DNA from 2 places in the Thermoanaerobacterium xylanolyticum LX-11 genome. Region 2 is predicted to be linked to the other one. Evidence: riboswitches for the same ligand, from Rfam matches in the RefSeq annotation. Region 2 holds a riboswitch; the other holds the start of a gene.

Region 1 (5,709 bases), 450 kb from region 2:
GATCATTGTGTCTGGTGGGCTTACACCAGAAAGGATAAAAGAGCTTGCATTAAGCGGTGCAGATGCATTTGGCGTTGGCAGTTATATATCAGATGCATCTCCTATAGATATGACGATGGATATTAAAGAAGTAGAAGGAGAACCTATTGCAAAAAGAGGTAGAATTCCCGGAAGGATAGAGAATGCAAAATTAAAAAGAATAATATAGACAGACATGAATCTATGCTTGTCTGTATAATACTAAATGAATCGCAATTTATACAAAAAGGTATTGACACAAACAAAAAAACATTATATAATGACTAATGTGCTAACGATGTTGTGACGCGGGGGTGGCGGAATAGGCAGACGCGTACGTTTGTGTGGATGTCGATTCTGTGATAGATTTAATTAACACCTTTGCGAATATTGACAAGTTAGCATCTTGATGATACAATACTCAATGTAAGCGGGAGTGCTGGAATAGGCAGACAGGCATGTTTGAGGGGCATGTGAGAGCTATCTCGTATGGGTTCAAGTCCCATCTCCCGCACCAAAATGAAAATAAATATTTTACATAAAAAAGCCTTTCAAAAGGCTTTTTTTTAATGCCACTTTACCATTATAATTGACATGAATACAATCGCAACAATCGTCGTTGTCGTTATAAAGATCGATGCAAGTTTGGTGTTTAGATTTCTCTCATCAGAATATATGACTGCTACAAGCGCTGTTGGCATGATAGTTCCTAACATTATGGTTTTAATTGTCATTGATGCGGTATTGAAAAACAGAGGCAAGACAAAAAACAATGCTATGCCTGGTGCATATTTAATGGCAAGTCCTTTAAGTAGCGATAAAATTTCATCCTTTTCTAAATTAAAATCAAGAAAGTATCCTATTACAAACAAAGCCAATGTTGTATTAGGCATTGAAATTTGTTCTGCCAGGTTAACGATTAAACTTGGAAATTTAATACCTATGACATTTAATATGAAGGCGATTATATACGTGTCAAAAGGTACAAAGTACAAGATTTTTTTAAATACTTTCTTTAGATCTACTTTATCACTCTGAGAAAATGCGTACGCAGCAATATATGCAACTCCAAAGACATTAAATGAATTTCCCATGTCAAACATGGCAATGTGCAAAAGTCCATTGTTGCCGTAAATTTGTTGTATAAAAGGAAAAGCGAAAAGACCTATGTTGTAGCCACAAAGAGAGATAATTAAAGTGCCTTTTGTTTCTCTTTTTAAATTTGCGTTTCTAAAGGCTAAAAAGCCTACAAGAAAAGTGATGAAGCCAAAAGCAAAGCCTGATAATGTTAAAACGAACAAGTTTGTATTTACTTTTGTAGTCAAGAAAACTTTTGCGATGCTGGCAGGTAATGTTATGTATATGATAAAACTATTTATTACCTTTCCCGTTTCTGCAGGTAGAAATTTCATTTTCTTTACTGCGTAACCGAAAAATATTATGATGATGCTTATTGCGATTTTTTGAAGTATGACTATTTGACTCATTCATATCCTCCTTTTCGTATATCAAATAAAATTATACTACAACAAGCTTCTTATTTATAGAGATTGTAACAAATTTATAAATTTTTTATAAAATATATTAAGAGTTTATTAAAAAAATCTTAAAAAATTATTATGAAAACATTGACTTTATTAATCGTTTTTGATAAAATAAAAGAAACTTGTACATATTAGCAATCTTGCCGAATCCTATTTAGGTACGGAGGATTTTTCATGTTTGGGGTTAATCTGCCATATGCAGTAGGGGTACCTTCTATCCCGCACCCGTCAACTAACTCCGGAGGCAAAAGGAAGGAGATTAGCTATGAATAGCAAATTAGGTAAATTTATTTTTGGTGTATCCGTTTTCGGCATGACTATGGTAGGTTCTTCGATGCTTACACATATTTATGCAGCAGATCTTGGAAGTGGCGTCGTCATTGGAAACGGTGTAAATGTCAGAAATGGCGGAAACTTGTCGTCAATGGTTATCACACAGTTAAATTATAGCGATGTGGTTACAGTGATTGGACAGGATAATGGCTGGTACAACATAAAGCTTTCAGATGGGACTGTAGGCTGGATATATGGAAAGTACCTTTCATTAAGGTCTTCAAGTACGGTGTCAAGGGGTGATGTTGATAGAAGCATTGCCTCAAGGCTGATCGATTTTGGTAAAGAGTTTTTAGGAACAAGGTATGTTTACGGTGGTGAATCTCCATCGGGTTTTGATTGTTCTGGTTTTACTCAATACGTCTTTAAAAGCGTCGGTATTAGTTTGCCAAGGACTGCTGATGTTCAAGCTACAGTAGGAACTTACGTTGATAGAGCAGATTTGCAGCCTGGTGATTTGGTGTTTTTTAAGACATTAGGGAGCAGCATAATAAACCATGCTGGGATATACATAGGAAATGGGCAGTTTATGCACGCTTCATCTGGTGCTGGAAAAGTCATGATAAGCTCTTTATATGAAGATTACTACAGCACTCACTATGCTGCAGCCAGAAGGGTTATACAGTAAACTAAATATAACGACAAAAAGGCACTTTCATGTGTCTTTTTTTGATGCATTTTTTAGGCGATATTTTATAGTTTGTTGACTATTTAGGCATATTAATATATCATTATATATTGTATAAAATTTGCATTTGTGTGGAAGGAGTTAACCTAAATGGGGTTTGTAAGGGACGATATAAGGAATGTAGCTATAATAGCGCATGTTGATCACGGGAAAACAACTTTAGTAGACGGTATGCTTAAGCAAAGCGGCATTTTTAGGCAGAACGAAAAAGTCGAAGAGAGAGTAATGGATTCAAATGAGTTAGAAAGAGAAAGAGGAATAACTATTCTTTCAAAGAATACAGCTATTAGGTATAATGGTGTAAAGATAAACATAGTTGATACACCAGGGCATGCTGATTTTGGTGGTGAGGTAGAACGGGTATTAAAAATGGTTGATGGTGTATTGTTGCTTGTAGATGCTTTTGAAGGACCAATGCCTCAAACCAGATTTGTATTAAGCAAGGCTTTAGAGCTTAATTTAAAACCTATAGTAGTTGTTAACAAAATCGATAGACCTGATGCAAGGCCAGAGGAAGTCATTGATGAAGTCCTCGATCTTTTTATTGAGCTTGGTGCTGATGATGATCAGATTGATTTTCCTGTAGTATATGCTTCTGCCAGAGAAGGCATTGCTAAGTTAAGCTTAAAGGATGAATCAGTAGATTTGCGTCCTCTTTTTGATACTATCTTAAAAGAGATTCCGGCGCCAGAAGGTAATATAGATGATCCGCTGCAGCTTATTGTTACCACACTTGACTATGATGATTACATTGGGAGAATCGCTATTGGAAAAGTGGTTAGAGGTAAAATTGTATCAGGTGAAAATGTGGCAATATGCAAGAGAGATGGGTCTGTGCAAAATGTTAAATTAAGCAATCTGTATCAATATGAAGGTTTGAAAAGAGTACAGGTTGATGATGCTAAGTTGGGTGATATAGTAGCTGTATCAGGTATAAGCGACATTGAGATTGGAGAGACGATAGCCGATCCAGAAAAGCCAGAGGCTGTAGATTTTGTTGAAATAGAAGATCCAACCATTTCGATGACATTTGGCGTAAATACGAGTCCGTTTGCAGGTAGGGAAGGCAAATACGTGACATCAAGGCATTTAAGAGAAAGGCTTTTTAAAGAGCTTGAAACGAATGTAGCATTAAGGGTTGAGGAGACGGAGACGACAGAAGCATTTAAAGTATCTGGACGTGGCGAGTTGCATTTATCCATTTTGATAGAGACTATGAGGCGTGAAGGATATGAGCTTCAGGTATCTAAGCCATCTGTGATTATAAAGGAGATAAATGGTGTCAAGCACGAGCCTATTGAGCTTGTTACTATTGACATACCAGAAGATTACATGGGTGTAGTCATGGAAAAGATGGGCTCAAGAAAAGGAGAGCTTATGGATATGCATACTTTAAAACCTGGTACATTAAGGCTGAAATTTAAGATACCGACAAGAGGCCTCATAGGATATCGCTCTGAATTTCTTACTGATACCAAGGGAAATGGGATAATGACATCTATAATCTATGACTATGAACCGTACAAAGGGGATATACCTACAAGATCGAGAGGGTCTTTAGTGGCTTTTGAAGCTGGCACTACAACGACTTATGGACTTTACAATGCACAAGATAGAGGAACTCTTTTTGTAGGTCCAGGCGTCGAAGTGTACGAAGGTATGATAGTTGGTGAAAACTCCAGAAGTGATGATATAGATGTCAATGTTTGTAAGAAAAAGCATGTTACTAATTTGCGTTCTGCCACTGCAGATGAAGCATTAAGGCTTTCACCAGTTAGAGAAATGTCGCTTGAAGAAGCTTTGGAGTTTATCGCCAACGATGAACTTGTGGAAGTTACGCCTAAAAGCATAAGGCTTAGAAAAAAGATATTGAGTGCGCAACAAAGGTATAAAAATGCTAAATATAAACAATAAAAGGGGGTATGACCCCTTTTTTATTTTGAACCATCGGATGTATCATTTAGTATTTTGCTTATGTAGTTTATGGTTTCTTCATATGGTGGTATGCCATTGTATTTATTTATAGATTCTTCTCCTGCATTGTATGCTGCTAAAGCTAATGCGGTATTGTTGTACTTATTAAGCAATTGGCTTAGCAATTTTGTTCCACCATCGATATTTTCTTCTGGGTCAAAAGGATTTGTTATACCTAAATACTGTGCTGTTGACGGCATTAACTGCATTAGGCCCATTGCGCCTGCACTTGATACAGCATAAGGATTGTAGTCTGATTCGGCTTTTATGACAGCATCTATCAAATCTTTGCTGACGCCGTATTTTTTTGAAGCCTCATTTATATAGCTTTCTATTTTGTCTTTTGATACGCCAGTCATATCTGGCGTTTTATTACTAAAATCAATTGTTTCTGATTTTATATCTTCAGTTGAAGTGGTGCCTTCGCTTATCAATTCATTTAAGATGTCCTGAAATGAATTGCTTTTATCCACCAGGTTTATTTTTACAGGCAATCGCGATTGTATATCGCTAAATCTGCTTTCGATGATTGAATCTACATAGTCCATTTTCAAAAACCTCCTATATTTTTTATAATTCGACATAAAATTTAAAAATCCTTTTTTGTTTTAAAAAATGAGAATATAGTCTCAAATAATGAATGATTTGCAAAAAGGATTTTAGTGATCAGTGTAGAATATATAATTAGGTGATTGATGTGTATACAGACGAAGAAAGTAAGAAAAATACAAAATTAGGTTTTAAAAGGATTATATTGTTATTGCTTTTATCAATAGTTGCATCTATAGGGATAGGATTTATAATTTCTCAGTATGCTATAAAACCTTATATAGCTAAACTATCTGAAAAAAGCATGAATGCTTATTCTGTGAAGATACCCCAGCTTAATTATTACATCATAAAAATAGGCCAGTACAGCGATGAAAAAGATGCTTCATATAATTTGAATTTGCTTACCATGAAAGGAATCTACGGAGAAATCCTTAAAGATGGTGAAAGTTATATTTTGTGTTTGGGACAATTTATGGACAAAAAAGATGCCGATGATTTCAGTTTAAAGCTTAGTAAAAGTGGCATTAATTCATCTGTGGCTTTGTACTATGGACCTGTTTATCAGGTATATTATGAAAAAAATTCAGAAAAAGATGTGAA
Region 2 (5,709 bases):
TTATCTGACTAAGCCGTTTTCGATTGAAGAACTTATGGCGAGAATACGAAATGTCCTTAGAAAAAATGCAAAGTCAAATGCTAATAAATTGGTATATGATGGGATAACAATGGATTTGTCTACATACGAAGTAAAAAGAGACGGAATAAAGATAGAGCTGACGAAAAAAGAGTTTGAGCTTTTGAAATATTTGATTATAAACTCTGAAATAGTGCTTACAAGGGAAAACATACTGGAGAATGTATGGGGCTACAATTATATTGGTGAGACAAACATAGTAGATGTGTACATAAGGTATTTGCGAAGTAAAATTGATGAACCGTTTGATAATAAGTTGATACAGACGATAAGAGGTGTAGGATACTCTTTAAGGAAAGAAAAAAATGAGAATTAAAAGCTTTAAGTTGTCAATAAAGTTGAGGATTGCTTTGCTTTATGCTATCATATTTTCATTTATTTTAATAGTGCTTAATGCATCTGTGTTATACGGTCTCAAATATTACCTTGTATATCAAGCGTTTGACGATATACAAAATCAATCAGATGTCATAGTCGAAAAACTGAAAGAGGTTGATGGCATAATAACAAGTGTAGACAAAGATTTACTTTTCGGATCGTCAATAGGTGAAAATATGTATTTAAAGATTGTGGATTCGCATGGGAAAATTGTGTACGTGTCTTCACCGCATTTGATTGATATACCATATGATAAAAATATAAATGTACCTACAAAAATAGAAAAAGATGAGACACATATAGCATATATAAACAGAAAGTATACTTTTGGGAATAAATTTTTTTATATTCAGGTTTATGAAGATTTAAAAAATCAGTATTTTTTCTTAAAGCTTTTGTTTGTTATGATGGCTGTTTCCGATGTCATTGGAGTTTTGGTGTCTTTTTTTGCAGGATATTTTATAACGGGTAGAGCATTAAGGCCTGTTGATTATATGGTGAGAGAAGTTCATGCAATCGACGAAAAAAAATTAAATAAAAGATTGAGCATTAGTGGAAATAATGATGAACTGTCTAAGCTCGCTGCTACATTTAATGACATGCTGGATAGGTTGGAAGACTATTTTAAAAGGCAGAATGCATTTATATCAAATGTTTCCCATGAGCTGAGGACACCTTTGTCTATCTTGAAAGGATATATAGAACTTATAGACAGATGGGGGAAAGACAACAAAGATGTACTGGAAGAGTCTATAGGCGCTTTAAAAAAAGAAGAGCAAGAAATGGAGATATTGATTGAAAGGCTTTTAATGCTGGCAAGAGGAGATAACAAGACGCTTAATATAAATAAGAAATTATTTAATGTTTATGAATTGATTGCAGAAATAGTCAGGGATGCTAAAGTGATTTTTAATGGGAAAAACATTGAAATTTTTTGCGATAAAAATTTGGAAGTGTATGCAGATAGGAACCTTATAAAGGAGCTATTAAGAATAATTCTCGATAATGCATTAAAATATACAGATATTGACGGCAACATAAAATTTTATGCAGGGGAAGCAGATAATAATGTAGCCGTAACAATTAAAGACGACGGCATTGGAATACCTGAAGAAGAGATTCCTTATATATTTGACAGATTTTACAGGGTTGACAAAGCAAGAAGCAAAGAAACTGGTGGAATGGGTTTAGGACTATCTATTGCAAAACTTATTGTTGAGCTGCATGGTGGAAGTATTGAAGTAAAAAGCAAGTTAAATGAAGGATCCGAATTTAAAATAACAATTCCCAAAATTTGATAGATGGGGGTGTTATTTATTTTTAGTGACATACTCCACAATATATGGTATAATATATTTATAAAATCACTATATATTGGAGGGTATAAAATGTTGCAAAAAGAAGCGACGAAGAATCAGCAGATGGAGGCAAAAAATTCTTCTAAGGAATATAAATGCCCTGATTGTGGGGCTCAGTTAGTTCCTGAAAGCGGATGTATTTACTGTCCATTTTGCGGTTACAGTGAATGCCACTAATTACCTATATTCCCATCAGTTTAATATGGACATATACAAGCATTCCCCTTATAATTAAAGTAAAATATGCCGAATCCCCGAAAAGGGGTACGGGGGATCTTTTTTTGGGGTGAATCCACTTAAGTGGTAGGGCGGCCCTTTGCCCGAACCCGTCAACTAACCTCGGAGGCAAAAGGGGGATTTTTATGTTAAAAAAATGTATTAAGGTAAAGCCTCTCATTGCATCATTAGCAGCGGCTCTTTTATTTTCTCAGACGGCATTTGCGGCAACATATACTGTGAAGCCTGGTGATAGCCTATATAAAATAGGCTTAAATTATGGTACAACATACAATCAAATAATGAAGCTTAACAATATCAGTAATACAGTAATATATCCGGGGCAAGTATTAGTTGTACCTGGCAGTGACAACACATATACAGTCCAAAAAGGCGATAGTTTATACTTAATTGCCATGAAGTATGGTACTACTGTAGATGCTTTAAAAAATGTAAATGGTTTAACAGGCGATATGATTTATCCAGGTCAAGTTTTTGTCATACCAACATCGACGTCTGGCACACCATCAACTTCTTCAAGTATAAGAAGCGATGTAACTACAAACAGGGGTTCTGTCCAAAGAGGTGTTATTTCATACACAAATGCTGATTTGGATCTTCTATCAAGGCTTATAAATGCAGAAGCTGGTGGTGAATCGTATCAAGCTAAAGTTGCTGTCGGTGCCGTGATAGTGAATAGGGTAAAAAGTGGTATATTTCCTAACTCCATAAAGGGTGTAATATATCAAGTCGATAGCAATGGCTACTATCAATTTACGCCTGTTGAAAATGGCTGGATAAATCTACCTGCCACACCAGACTCAATAAGTGCTGCAAGGGATGCCTTAAACGGTGTAGATCCTACAAACGGTGCACTTTATTACTTTGACGACAGCAATACTAACCAGTGGCTTTGGTCATTGCCAGTTGCATTGAGAGTTGGAAATATGGTATTTTCTTATGCAAGATAAAGATGATGCAAAATTGAGAGGCTAAGAGGAGCAAAATGGATACCGAAAGGTATCCATTTTGCTTTTATAATGTTTTTGCTTCGTACAAAGTGATAAAGCCAAATATTATAAAAATGATCGCTGATATGTAGTGTAAAAGCCTTGTCGGCAATTTCTTACCTAAATAAACTCCCAATACGATTCCGATGACATCGGCCATAAAAATTCCTGCAGTAGCGCCTAATAAAACAAATACAGGATTTTTGTATGTGGCAGTAAGTGCTAATGTCGAAAGCTGTGTCTTATCTCCAAATTCCGAAATAAAATATGTACTTATTATGGTGAAAACCGGACCGTATTTGGATTTTCTGATTTTTTCATGTCCTTCATGGCCATTTTTTAATGTAATCAACCCAAAAATTAAAAAAGATATGGCAGCCAATAGCTTCACGTATTTTATCGGTATGTACTCTGTAATAAATGAGCCAAACAAAACTGCAATACCCATATTTAAAAGGGCAGCGATCAATATGCTAATTAAGACAGTTCTGGCTTTTATAAATGTGGCAAATGCCATAGCCATAAACTGTGACTTGTCGCCCATTTCAGATGCAAAAACGAGAATAAAAGACGATATTAAAGCATTCATCAAATCTGCCTCCTTGTAATTAGTATGCCAAAAAAATAAAACCTATTACATAATATGTGCAACATATTACGTAAAGGTCTCATTCTTTAAGGCAAAGCCAGGTTAAAACCAGCATGTTGACTTTGCCACATATTTATATATGTGAACTACTCCCCTTTACATAGATAAATTATATAATATTTTTTAAAAGTCATAACTTCATTATATAATAAGTCAAAAAATTATGTCAATGCAACTTGTTTCCTTTCAGAGATTTCGCATCAAAATTCCAGCAAAAAATTTATCTTTACAAGAATTTTTATATTTTACATCTAGTTGAATATATGGTAATAGTAAATCCATTTAGATGCTAAAAAAGTTATACTTTCCCCTTACCCCATGAATTTTAATAATGAATTTCCAGTTTTGTTTCAAATTATGTCTTCACAAACAGTGGATTACTCCATCCAGTTTCTATGATAAATATCTCATCTTTTATATCTTCAATAATATCTATTTGAAGCATATGCTTTTCCCTAAAATTTCTTATACACCTGAAGAAATATAATTGCATCAAATTAAATGCTATTATTATAAACATTAACACAGTTTCTACACCCTCAGGACTGTGCATAAAACAGTGATTTAAGTGCCATTCTGTTTTTAATTGATGAAAAGCATTGTTTTCAATTTCCCATCTTTTATGTATTATTTTCCATAGAGTTTCTACTGAAGTAACTTTAGAGGTAGTTATTATCCATGATTCTTTTGTTTCTACTTTGCTTGAGCTATGTATCTCCTCTATAAATTTTATAAACCTTACTTCTATGTCGGAATTAGGCATTTGAAAATTGTCTTCGTCCCAGGCCTTTATTTTAATATAATTGCTATAGATGAGAAAATTCACTAACATAAATTACCATAATAAACTTACATGAAAAAATTTAATAAAAAATAGAGACAAATGCTCGCTTCTATGGTATTAATATGTTGTTACCCTATAACAATATTAATCATAGGAGTGGAGCAAATGTCTCATAATAAAAGAATAACAGAAAATTCATCAATAATCCAGTACTTAATGAAATTAAATTTTGCATTATATTTTACTAAACCTGTTATTCGTCATATTGTAGAATTTATAATTGCTGCCACTCAAAAAGGTTATAGTGGTACTGTTACAGATATAGTTAATTTAAGCCTTGCTAATTGCCATAGAACTACATTTGGCAAATTCTTAAGCCAAGGTGTTTGGAATATAGAGTATGCATGGAGAGCTATAAGGCGAGAAGTTATTCGCATTATATTTGAATTATCCCAAACTAGCAACAAGCCGATATTTGTGATTTTTGATGATACTATTGCTGAGAAGACAAAGCCTTCGTTACAGGCTAAACATACTATCCAGGCAACAGGATTCCATCAATCACATTTAAAAGGGAAGCAAGTTTGGGGACATCAACTTCTTACCATGATGCTATCTTGCGGCAATGTGGTATTACCTTACTGTATTGAGCGCTATGAAAAAGGTGGCAAAAGCAAAATCGAAAGAATATGCGAAATGGTATCTATGCTTCCAATACCTAAAGGACCAGCATATGGACTATGTGATTCATGGTACATAAACAAAAAAGTAATAGAAGCACATTTCGAAAGAGGATACCATCTCATAGGAGCACTAAAAACTAACAGAATTATCTATCCACAAGGCATTAGAATTCAGATAAAAGACTTTGCCCAATATATCGAAAAGAACGAAGTTCACCTCGTTACAGTGAACGGTTCTAATTACTGTGTATATCGCTATGAAGGAGCCTTAAATGGAATAGATAATGCTGTAGTAGTATTGTGTTGGCCTGAGAAAGCTTTTAAAAATCAGAAGGCTCTACATGCATTTATCTGTACTGATACTGAATTAGATACTGAGACTATTCTAAAATACTATAGTCAGAGATGGCCTATAGAAATATTCTTTAGGCAGACAAAGAATAATCTTGGACTAAATACATATCAAGTACGCTCAACAAAATCAATAGATAGATTATTATGGCTTATATCATTGACATACCTGTATTGTACGACTTCAGGTGACGAATATTAT

What was found. Region 2 has a riboswitch for cyclic di-AMP ahead of THEXY_RS05755 (cell wall hydrolase). Riboswitches for the same ligand answer to the same signal wherever they lie in the genome.
Region 1: another riboswitch for cyclic di-AMP. It lies ahead of THEXY_RS08135 (C40 family peptidase); the one in region 2 lies ahead of THEXY_RS05755 (cell wall hydrolase).

What each region holds. Positions count from the first base shown of each region.
Region 1 covers NC_015555.1:1,638,248-1,643,956, reverse strand. The annotation lists gene THEXY_RS08150 (nicotinate phosphoribosyltransferase) at 1-208, shown strand, start outside; tRNA gene THEXY_RS08145 (tRNA-Leu) at 449-535, shown strand; gene THEXY_RS08140 (AEC family transporter) at 585-1,505, opposite strand; cyclic di-AMP (ydaO/yuaA leader) riboswitch at 1,694-1,824, shown strand; gene THEXY_RS08135 (C40 family peptidase) at 1,828-2,523, shown strand; gene typA (translational GTPase TypA) at 2,674-4,497, shown strand; gene THEXY_RS08125 (lytic transglycosylase domain-containing protein) at 4,518-5,105, opposite strand; gene THEXY_RS08120 (SPOR domain-containing protein) at 5,246-5,709, shown strand, end outside.
Region 2 covers NC_015555.1:1,188,463-1,194,171, forward strand. The annotation lists gene THEXY_RS05745 (response regulator transcription factor) at 1-394, shown strand, start outside; gene THEXY_RS05750 (sensor histidine kinase) at 384-1,754, shown strand; gene THEXY_RS12625 (hypothetical protein) at 1,845-1,991, shown strand; cyclic di-AMP (ydaO/yuaA leader) riboswitch at 2,049-2,177, shown strand; gene THEXY_RS05755 (cell wall hydrolase) at 2,177-3,001, shown strand; gene THEXY_RS05760 (TMEM165/GDT1 family protein) at 3,066-3,629, opposite strand; gene THEXY_RS05765 (transposase) at 4,045-4,521, opposite strand; gene THEXY_RS05770 (IS701 family transposase) at 4,639-5,709, shown strand, end outside.